Regions from separate parts of the Corynebacterium atrinae genome, predicted to be linked through region 2. Evidence: predicted binding sites of a transcription regulator. Region 2 holds the regulator's gene; each other region holds the start of a gene.
The links. The regulator LexA, encoded in region 2, represses DNA repair genes until DNA is damaged. The targets are predictions, from matches to a motif close to CGAACANNTGTTCG.
Positions count from the first base shown of each region.

Region 1: CATRI_RS06580 (HNH endonuclease signature motif containing protein) is a predicted target of LexA. The motif match lies at 1,275-1,288, and genes of this name have one in related genera.
Region 3: CATRI_RS03815 (HNH endonuclease signature motif containing protein) is a predicted target of LexA. The motif match lies at 1,266-1,279, and genes of this name have one in related genera.

Region 1 is NZ_CP046977.1:1,337,002-1,340,106, forward strand. It holds gene CATRI_RS06580 (HNH endonuclease signature motif containing protein) at 1-1,251, opposite strand, end outside; gene CATRI_RS06585 (formate--tetrahydrofolate ligase) at 1,490-3,105, opposite strand, start outside.
Region 2 is NZ_CP046977.1:1,556,589-1,559,693, reverse strand. It holds gene ptsP (phosphoenolpyruvate--protein phosphotransferase) at 1-2, shown strand, start outside; gene sugR (transcriptional regulator SugR) at 85-864, opposite strand; gene lexA (transcriptional repressor LexA) at 1,167-1,895, opposite strand; gene CATRI_RS07645 (hypothetical protein) at 2,171-2,557, shown strand; gene nrdR (transcriptional regulator NrdR) at 2,662-3,105, shown strand, end outside.
Region 3 is NZ_CP046977.1:751,489-754,593, forward strand. It holds gene CATRI_RS03810 (NAD-dependent succinate-semialdehyde dehydrogenase) at 1-1,072, shown strand, start outside; gene CATRI_RS03815 (HNH endonuclease signature motif containing protein) at 1,303-2,664, shown strand; gene CATRI_RS03820 (aromatic amino acid transport family protein) at 2,707-3,105, opposite strand, start outside.

The sequences.
Region 1 (3,105 bases), 220 kb from region 2:
CGACCTAATCCTCGCCCTGCGCTTCTCGATCCGTTGGGACACGGTTTGCAACCAGCGTCGCTCACTAGCAGCCAGTGGCCCGTCACCTTCGGACTCCGCCCACGACCCATCATCAAACAGGAAGTACTTCCGCCTCGTCACCGGGTCCATGACGTAGGTGACTCGCCGATCAGTCTTGACCGCATGATGCTTCACACACAACGCCGCCAAATTCGCTGCTGTGGTGGGCCCGCCATCAGCGTGATTGATCCGGTGATCCATCTGTGCTCGATGAGCAGGTGCATCACACCCACCGACAGCACACGTCCCATCAAGGCCGATGACGAGGGAGCGGATATCTGAGGGGGTGGCATACGCAGACGAGACTTTCTGAGCAATCGCATCGAGATCAATCTCCACACCAACTCGGTTGAGCAGATCTTCGGTCTGCTTTGCGGTGAGGTACCCGACCCCGGAGACCCATGCTGGAGCATTCGGGATATCGGATGCTCGGTAGATGTTGAGGGTGACATTCGTTGACCCCTCACCCCTCATCAAGGCCACGAAGGCGTCTGCCTGACTGATCCCATGGGCGATGGCGTGCTTGCGGATACGGAGGTCGATTTCTTGGGCGACGACCCCATCAAGATCAGCGTGGAGGAAGCCCCGGCCGTCGTCGAAGGAGATGGAGACACTATCAACCGGTTGTGGTGCGGGATCCTCGGAGGAGATCGTCTCATCGAGCATGGTGATGATCGCATTGAGCCGGCTTTTGATCTTTCCTGGGGTGGGCAGGATCTGATTCGTCCGGGTGGGCGTGAGGAATTCGGCTAGTTCGGTGTCGATGAGGTCGAGGTGTTCGGTGATGGTGGTGTCTGCTTTACACAACACACCGTCAATCGTCTTCAAGCGGACAAGGTCGAGGTGGAAGTACACCTCCTGAATCTCCTTCAACTTCGGCAGTTCGTTAAGCCGTTGGTGGGCGCTGATCGCGGACATAAGGTACTGATCCCCACGACCTAGGGAGCGCCGTAGCTTAGCGAGGACGATGTCAACGTCCTCATCACCATTGGGGAGAACGGATTGCCACAGTTTGTGGTCCTCGCGTCGCATCTGTGTTCCCCGCCGAGCGACCGGGTCATGAGGTGAGCTGACCGCGAAGTAGTGCTGGGGGCCGGCGGCTGCCTCTTTCAGGTGCGCCTCCACCATGGAAAAGCCGATCTCGAGCGTGAGTGGTAGCGCTTTGCCTGGGTAGAAAATGTCACTGCTCATGTTCGTTCACCCCCTTGCCCCTTCGATTAGGTGTTCTAACTCCAATAGTAGAACACAGAATCGAACCGCGCAAGAGGTAGAAGCAACTTTCCGACAGGTTCTTCATCTCCGGCCTGGGAACGTACCCATCCGCCGCTAGGCACCTCATACGAAAGCCCCAGCGCAAAAAACGCCGGGCTCACCTCATACTCGGCGACTGCCAAACGTAAGTTGCCAAGGAACTCCTCGTCGTGCAGGTTTAGAAGAGTCCCGAAATTTTTCCGTCGGCTGTGATGTCGATGTTGTCGGCCGCGGGCTTTTTGGGCAGGCCTGGCATCGTCATCACGTCTCCGGTGAGGACGACGACGAAGCCGGCTCCGGTACGCGGCAATAGCTCACGGATGTGGAGAGTGTGACCTGAGGGAGCCCCGAGTTCACTGGGGTTGTCGCTGAAGGAGTACTGAGTCTTAGAAATACAGACCGGGAGCTTGTCCCACCCATTGGCCTTGATCATCGCCAAGTCCTTGCGCGCGCGGGGCGAGTACTCCACTTCGGCGGCTCGGTAGATTCGTTTGGCGATGGTCTCAATTGACTTTTCGATGCCCAATTGCGGATCGTACAACGGTGTCGATCCCGAGCGAAGGTTGTCGAGGACGGCGAGTGCCAAGTCCTCTGCTCCGGCTCCGCCTTCGGCCCAGACGTTGACTTCGGCCAACGGGACCTGGAACCCCTTCGCCCATTCACGCATGAACTCTCGCTCGGCGACGGTGTCGGAGGCGAAAAGATTGAGCGCGACGACTGGGGTGACGCCGAACTGCTGCGTGTTGGAGACGTGGCGGGCGAGGTTGACTACCCCTTTCTTGAGAGCTTCGAGGTTTTCCTCCTTGAGTTGGTCTAACGGCACGCCTGCGTTGTACTTGAGTGAGCGGATCGTGGCGACGATGACCGCGCCATTGACATCGAGGTTGCCGTAGCGAGCTTTGATATCGAAGAACTTTTCTGCACCCAAATCGGAACCAAAGCCAGCTTCGGTGAGGACGAAATCAGCGTGCTGCATCGCTACCCGGGTAGCAATAAGGGAATTGCAGCCGTGGGCGATATTGGCAAAGGGACCACCGTGAATATAGGCGGGGGTACCACCAAGGGTTTGGACGAGATTGGGGTTGAGGGCGTCTTTCATCAGGGCACTCAAGGCGCCTTCCGCCCCGAGCTGGCCCGCGGTGACAGGCTGGTCGTCGTAGGTAAAACCGATGGTGATGTTACGTACTCGCTGCTTGAAATCTTCCAAGTCGGTCGACATGCAGAGAACAGCCATGATCTCAGAGGCTGCGGTGATGGTGAAGCCGGTTTCTCGGGGAACACCGTGGGCAGGGCCTCCCAGGCCGGTGTTCACGTTGCGTAGAGCACGGTCATTGACGTCGAGGCAGCGCTGCCAGGACACGCGACGGGGATCGATGTTGAGGTCGTTGCCTTGGTGGATGTGGTTGTCGATGAGGGCAGCGAGGGTGTTGTTGGCAGCGGCGATGGCGTGGAAGTCACCAGTGAAGTGGAGGTTGATGTCCTCCATAGGGACGATCTGGGAATATCCGCCACCGGCAGCACCGCCCTTAATTCCCATGACCGGTCCCTGGGAGGGCTCGCGAAGAGCGGCGGCTGCTTTGTGCCCGAGACGGGTCATGGCATCAGACAAACCAATGAGAACGGTGGATTTTCCTTCGCCCGCCGGCGTCGGAGAGATTCCAGTAACGAGGATGAGCTTGCCGTTGGCGGGTGTGTCAACGAGTTGGGTGATGTCTACCTTGGCTTTGGTGTTGCCAAAAAGGGTCAGGGCGGCAGGATCAATGCCTGCCCTGTCAGCTATATCGGTAATGGGTT
Region 2 (3,105 bases):
AAACATCGACGATTAAGAGAATGTGCCCCTCGAACCAGAAAGGTTTCGAGGGGCACATCTTTGTCTCTGTTTTCAACGCCGCGCTTACTCGGCGATGATGACATCCACTTCGCGTTCCCGAAGTGCGGAAACATAGGACTCCGGCGCCGATGCGTCCGTGATAACGACGTCGATATCACTGATGCTGGCAAAGCTGACGAGGTAGTCGTTTCCGAGCTTGGTTGAATCGCAGAGGACGACAACTTTGTGGGCGTTGGTGACCATCGCGGACTTGATCGCTGCCTCTTGGGCATCCGCCGTGGACAAGCCGTGATCCAAGGTCAGGGCATTAGTACCAATGAAGGCTACGTCCGCCCGCATAAGAGCCAGAGTGCGAAGCGCGGTGTCGCCGACCACGGCTTGGGTAATCGCACGAACGGAGCCACCCAGAAGCTGCACCTTCGACAGTCCCTTGTTGGCCAAGTTCAGCGCTATTGACAGACTGTTGGTCACGATTGACCACTGGCCAGCATCTTGCTGCTCGGCGATCAACTCTGCCAGGGTGCCGATGGTGGTTCCGGAGTCTAAAAACAGTCCCCCATTAGCTTCGGGGAGGAATTCGAGGGCTGCCCGGGAGATTGCTGATTTTGCAGTCGGGGCGGAGCGAAATCGAGCGTCGAGGGAGAACTCGGCTGTCTGAAATGTTTGGCTGGCAACTGCGCCACCGTGAACCCGGTGAACAACCCCCTCCCGGTCCAGGACAGCGAGATCGCGACGAATGGTCTCGGCGGTAACGTCAAACCGACTAGCTAGCTCAGTGACGTTGACTCGCCCTTCGACGGCCGTCAAAGAGGCTATCTGCCGACGACGCTCCTCTGCATACATCACAATTTCCTCGCGTTCCCACACAATCGGTCGGGTAAATGCCCGTTTGTGCCATTCTCCCAAAAAATCGGGGGCAAAGCCCAACAAAGCGCATCACATTTGGTCCCATTCGGGCAATTCTGGGCCGAAAATCCGCGAAACAACCGCTCAGCGCGTTGAGTTATGTTTGTTACATCGGTAACGAGCGGCCCTTTTTCCTCGGCGCATCCCGAATTCGGGGGTAACGTCGGGATGCGACTGCATAGTCTAGCTCGCTGCGAGGGGGTTACATCAGACATCTGACGATGGGAGAGATGCAGTCCCTAGAGCTTACGAAGAACTGACACAATCTTGCCCATGATTTCCGCATGCTCGGCTGGGATTGGAGCGAAGTCATCGTTGTGGGGGAGTAACCACACGCCTGTGGAGTCTTTGTGGAACTCCTTGGCTGTGGCTTCACCCTCAATGAGGGCAGCGACAAACTCGCCCTGCTCTGCTACTGGCTGGGAACGAACAACGACCCAATCTCCGTCGAGAATGCCAGCATCCTTCATGGAATGCCCCACTACCTTGAGCATGAACAGCTCTCCCTCGCCGACGATGTCGGAAGGGAGCGGGTAGTACTCCTCCACATCCTGCTCGGCGAGGATGGGCGAGCCGGCGGCGATGCGTCCAACAACGGGAATGAAGTTTGTCGGGCTGGCGTCGGTAGGGGCATCGGGGTAGTTGGGTCCAGATGCCTCAGCTGCCGAGCGGCGCCCCGGCTTCTTTTTCATGTCGGTGGAAGGAAGGGTTCGTACATCAACGGCGCGCGGCTTGTTGGCGTCGCGGCGCAAGAATCCCTTCTTTTCCAGCTGCTTGAGCTGATAGGCGACGGAGGAGGTCGACTGTAGGCCAGCAGCGTCACCGATTTCCCGAATGCTTGGCGGGTAGCCACGGAGAACCACCGCATCCCTAATAACTTCGAGGATCCGGCGTTGGCGATCTGAAAGTTCGGAGGGGTCTGGTTTGCCGGTCGGGTCGACCTTCGGAGTTGAGCCACTGCGTGCCATGATTTTGGGTCCTTTGCGGTTGGGGTGTGGTTGTGGGGAAACGGGCTGGTTGAGGTGTCTAGTTCGAATGGTGGATTCTGCCGAGCCATCCATCACCTACATGTTTACCACGACTTGGTACGAATGTTCGAGATATTTTGCGGCGGGTGGACATTTTTTCGAACGGGTGCTATAAATCGAACATAGCAGCTACATCGAACATATGAACGTCATATCTGTTCGAGAGTGTCGGGTCCGCTCGATACTCTGACGCACATCGACGAAAGGATATCATCATGACCATCTCGCTCAATCGCACTACTGCAGGTCGCCGCGCTCCGCATGTCCGCATTTCCTCGCCTTCTGCGGTGGCTGTGTGGGAGCCTTCCGGTTATCGTGAGGCGGCGGCAGAGCAGCGAGTTGTTCGAACTCTACGCATTTCGGATCGAACGGAGCGGCGAGGTGAAGAGCTGGAATCCGTTCGAACAAATCCGGGTCCAACCAAGAAGACTGTCAGCCTTGGACGGCGCAGCCTTCAAGCTTTCGGAACTTACCTACTTGGTGCGGTGTTTGGCGTCTGCGTGGTTACCGCCGCCTTGTCGCAGAGTGGCACTGACTCCACCCCGGGGGCGATTGATACGGGATATAGCTACTCTTCTTCCCCGGCTGCTGCAGGCCAGTAGTCGAGCCAGCTACATCGTGATCGGCGGCGGGTACCATGAGCTCTGTGCCAGGCCAATGACTGGTGCGATCATCTCGCTCCCTGTGCTAGCTGAGGAAGTTCACTGTGTATTGCCCGTTTTGCCACCACGATCATTCCCGAGTCATTGACTCTCGCATCATTGATGCCGGCGCCGCGATTCGTCGTCGACGGGAGTGCACCGAGTGCCAGGGACGCTTCACCACCATCGAGAAAGCCGTCCTGTTGGTAGTTAAACGCAATGGCGTGACGGAGCCGTTCAGTCGTGACAAGGTCGTGCTTGGTGTGCGGCGCGCTTGTCAGGGTCGGGATGTTTCGGATGACGCGCTGAAGCGGCTTGCTCAAGAAGTAGAAGAGACCGTGCGTAGCCATGGCAGCTCACAGGTGCACGCCAACGCCATCGGCCTCGCAATCCTTGAGCCACTCCGCGCCTTGGACGAGGTGGCGTACCTGCGCTTTGCGTCCGTGTATAAGTCTTTCGAGTCTGCTGAAGACTTTGAATCAGAGATCCGGCTCATGCATCGAAGGGCT
Region 3 (3,105 bases), 810 kb from region 2:
CCAGTTCACGGCCGACCAGGCCATCAGCACCGCCGACGGCGCTACAGCCATGATCAAGCGCCGCCCCATCGGCGCCCTCTTGGGCATCATGCCTTGGAACTTCCCCTACTATCAGATCGCCCGATTCGCCGGACCGAACCTCATGCTTGGCAACACGATTGTGCTCAAGCACGCTGAAATCTGCCCGACCTCAGCCCAAGCCGTCGATGACATCTTCCGCGATGCCGGTGTGCCGGTCGGAGGCTACGTCAATGTCTTCGCCAGCCATGATCAGATCGCCACCATCATCGCCGACCCCCGCATCCAAGGCGTCTCCCTAACAGGCTCCGAGCGCGCCGGGTCCATCATTGCCTCCCTCGCCGGCAAGCACCTCAAGAAGGCCGTCCTCGAACTCGGCGGCTCCGACCCCTACGTCGTACTTGACACCGACGACGTAACCGCCGCCGCCCAGCTCGCTTGGTCCACCCGCATGTACAACACTGGCCAAGCCTGCAACTCCAACAAGCGCCTCATCGTCATGGATGACATCTACGACGACTTCGTCGCCGAACTCGTCCGCCTCGCCGAAGCAATGGAGCCGGGTTCCCCCGACACCGCGGGTCCCAGCGTCTACATGCCGCTGTCCTCCCGCTCCGCCGCTGAAGGCCTCAATGCGCAGGTACAAAAGGCCGTCGAGGAAGGTGCCACACTGCGCGCCGGGGGAGTGCTTGGCGACGCCGCCTTCTTCTCCCCGGCCGTCATCACCGACATCACCCCCGATATGGAATCCCACCACGTCGAATTCTTCGGTCCCGTCGCCGTCGTCTACCGCGTCAGTTCCGACGACGAGGCACTCGCCGTGGCCAACGACAGCCCCTTCGGCCTCGGCGGCGCCGTCTTCTCCCGCGACCAGCTGCGCGCCGAGAAGATCGCCCGCGAACTTGAAGTAGGCATGGCCAACGTCAACACCCCCGCCGGTGAAGGCGCCGAACTGCCCTTCGGTGGCGTCAAACGCTCCGGCTACGGCCGCGAGCTCGGCCCACTCGGCATGGATGAGTTCGTGAACAAGCAGCTGTACTACGTCCAGAAGTAGGGAGGAGATCACCTGGGAGTTGCGAGATTAATACTTACGACTTCCAGGTGAAGTGGTGTGCGCAGCTGCGCACACCACAGCCCTCTGACTAGCGCCAACGCGGCCAGTCTGCCAGCACTGAACATGCGCCACCTGGACAAAAACATTGCCCTACCCCTTGCGTACTTCGATTCTGTGTTCTACTATTGGAGTTAGAACACCTAATCGAAGGGGCAAGGGGGTGAGTGAACATGAGCAGTGACATTTTCTACCCAGGCAAAGCGCTACCACTCACGCTTGAGATTGGCTTTTCCATGGTGGAGGCGCACCTGAAAGAGGCAGCCGCCGGCCCCCAGCACTACTTCGCGGTCAGCTCACCTCATGACCCAGTAGCCCGGCGGGGAACACAGATACGCCAAGAAGACCACAAACTCTGGCAATCAGTCCTCCCCAATGGTGATGAGGACATTGACATCGTCCTCGCTAAGCTACGGCGTTCTCTGGGGCGTGGGGATCACTACCTCATGTCCGCGATCAGCGCCCACCAACGGCTTAACGAGCTGCCGAAGTTGAAGGAGATTCAGGAGGAGTACTTCCACCTCGACCTTGTCCGCTTGAAGACGATTGACGGTGTGTTGTGTAAAGCAGACACCACCATCACCGAACACCTCGACCTCATCGATACCGAACTAGCAGAATTCCTCACGCCTACTCGGACGAATCAGATCCTGCCCACCCCAGGCAAGATCAAAAACCGACTGAATGCGATCATCACCATGCTCGATGAGTCGATCTCCTCCGAGGATCCCGCCCCACAACCGGTTGATAGTGTCTCGATCTCCTTCGACGACGGCCGGGGCTTCCTGCATGCTGATCTTGATGGGGTCGTCGCCCAAGAAATCGACCTTCGTATCCGCAAGCACGCCATCGCCCATGGGATCAGTCAGGCAGACGCCTTCGTGGCCTTGATGAGGGGTGAGGGGTCAACGAATGTCACCCTCAACATCTACCGAGCATCCGATATCCCGAATGCTCCAGCATGGGTCTCCGGGGTCGGGTACCTCACCGCAAAGCAGACCGAAGATCTGCTTAACCGGGTTGATGTGGAGATTGATCTCGATGCGATTGCTCAGAAAGTCTCGTCGGCGTATGCCACCCCCGCGAATATCCGCTCCCTCGTCATCGGCCTTGATGGGACGTGTGCAGTCGGTGGGTGTGATGCCCCTGCTCATCGAGCACAGATGGATCACCGGATCAATCACGCCGATGGCGGGCCCACCACAGCAGCCAACCTCGCCCCATTGTGTGTCAAGCACCATGCGGTCAAGACTGATCGTCGGGTGACCTACGTGATGGACCCGCTGACGAGGCGGAAGTACTTCTTGTTTGATGACGGGTCCTGGGCAGAATCCGAGGGGGATGGGCCGTTAGCTGCTAGTGAGCGGCGGTGGCTGCAAACGGTGTCCCAACGGATAGCCAAGCGCAGGGCGAGGATCCGCTCGGAGTCCCAAGCCCAGAAGACAGAGCAGATCGAGCGGGAAGGGCCACCACCGCCCCGTGAGCGTTCTGACTGCGCCGAGTGGGGACGCCCCCTCGATAGCAAGGAGACCTAAAAGGCCAGGCCGCAGCCTGACCTTTTCTAAAGCGATGCGTTTTTAAGCCCAACCCTCCGGGACGACGCCGGTGAGGGAGAGGATTGAGTAGATGAAGGCCGCGACGTAGACGACGATGATCGTCCATTGGATCGCGGGGTTGGCTACCCAGCCGGCGGTCCAAACAGGGATGCGGTCGCCATGCTTGCGGGAGACGCGCAAGAGCAGGACAGGGATGACGGACATGACTGCTCCGGCGAAGCCACCGGCGTAGGTCAGTGCGGCGACGAAGCCACCCATCCCGGCGAAGACGATCGCAACTGGGGGAATGACGGTGAGGGCGAGGGCGGCGATGCGCTTCCAGCCGAATTCCTCCCAGTGGAACATGTTCATGACGTTGCGCATCATCGTGAAGCCAATGGCGAGGAACGAGGTCAACATGGCGGCGAGCGCGAAGATATT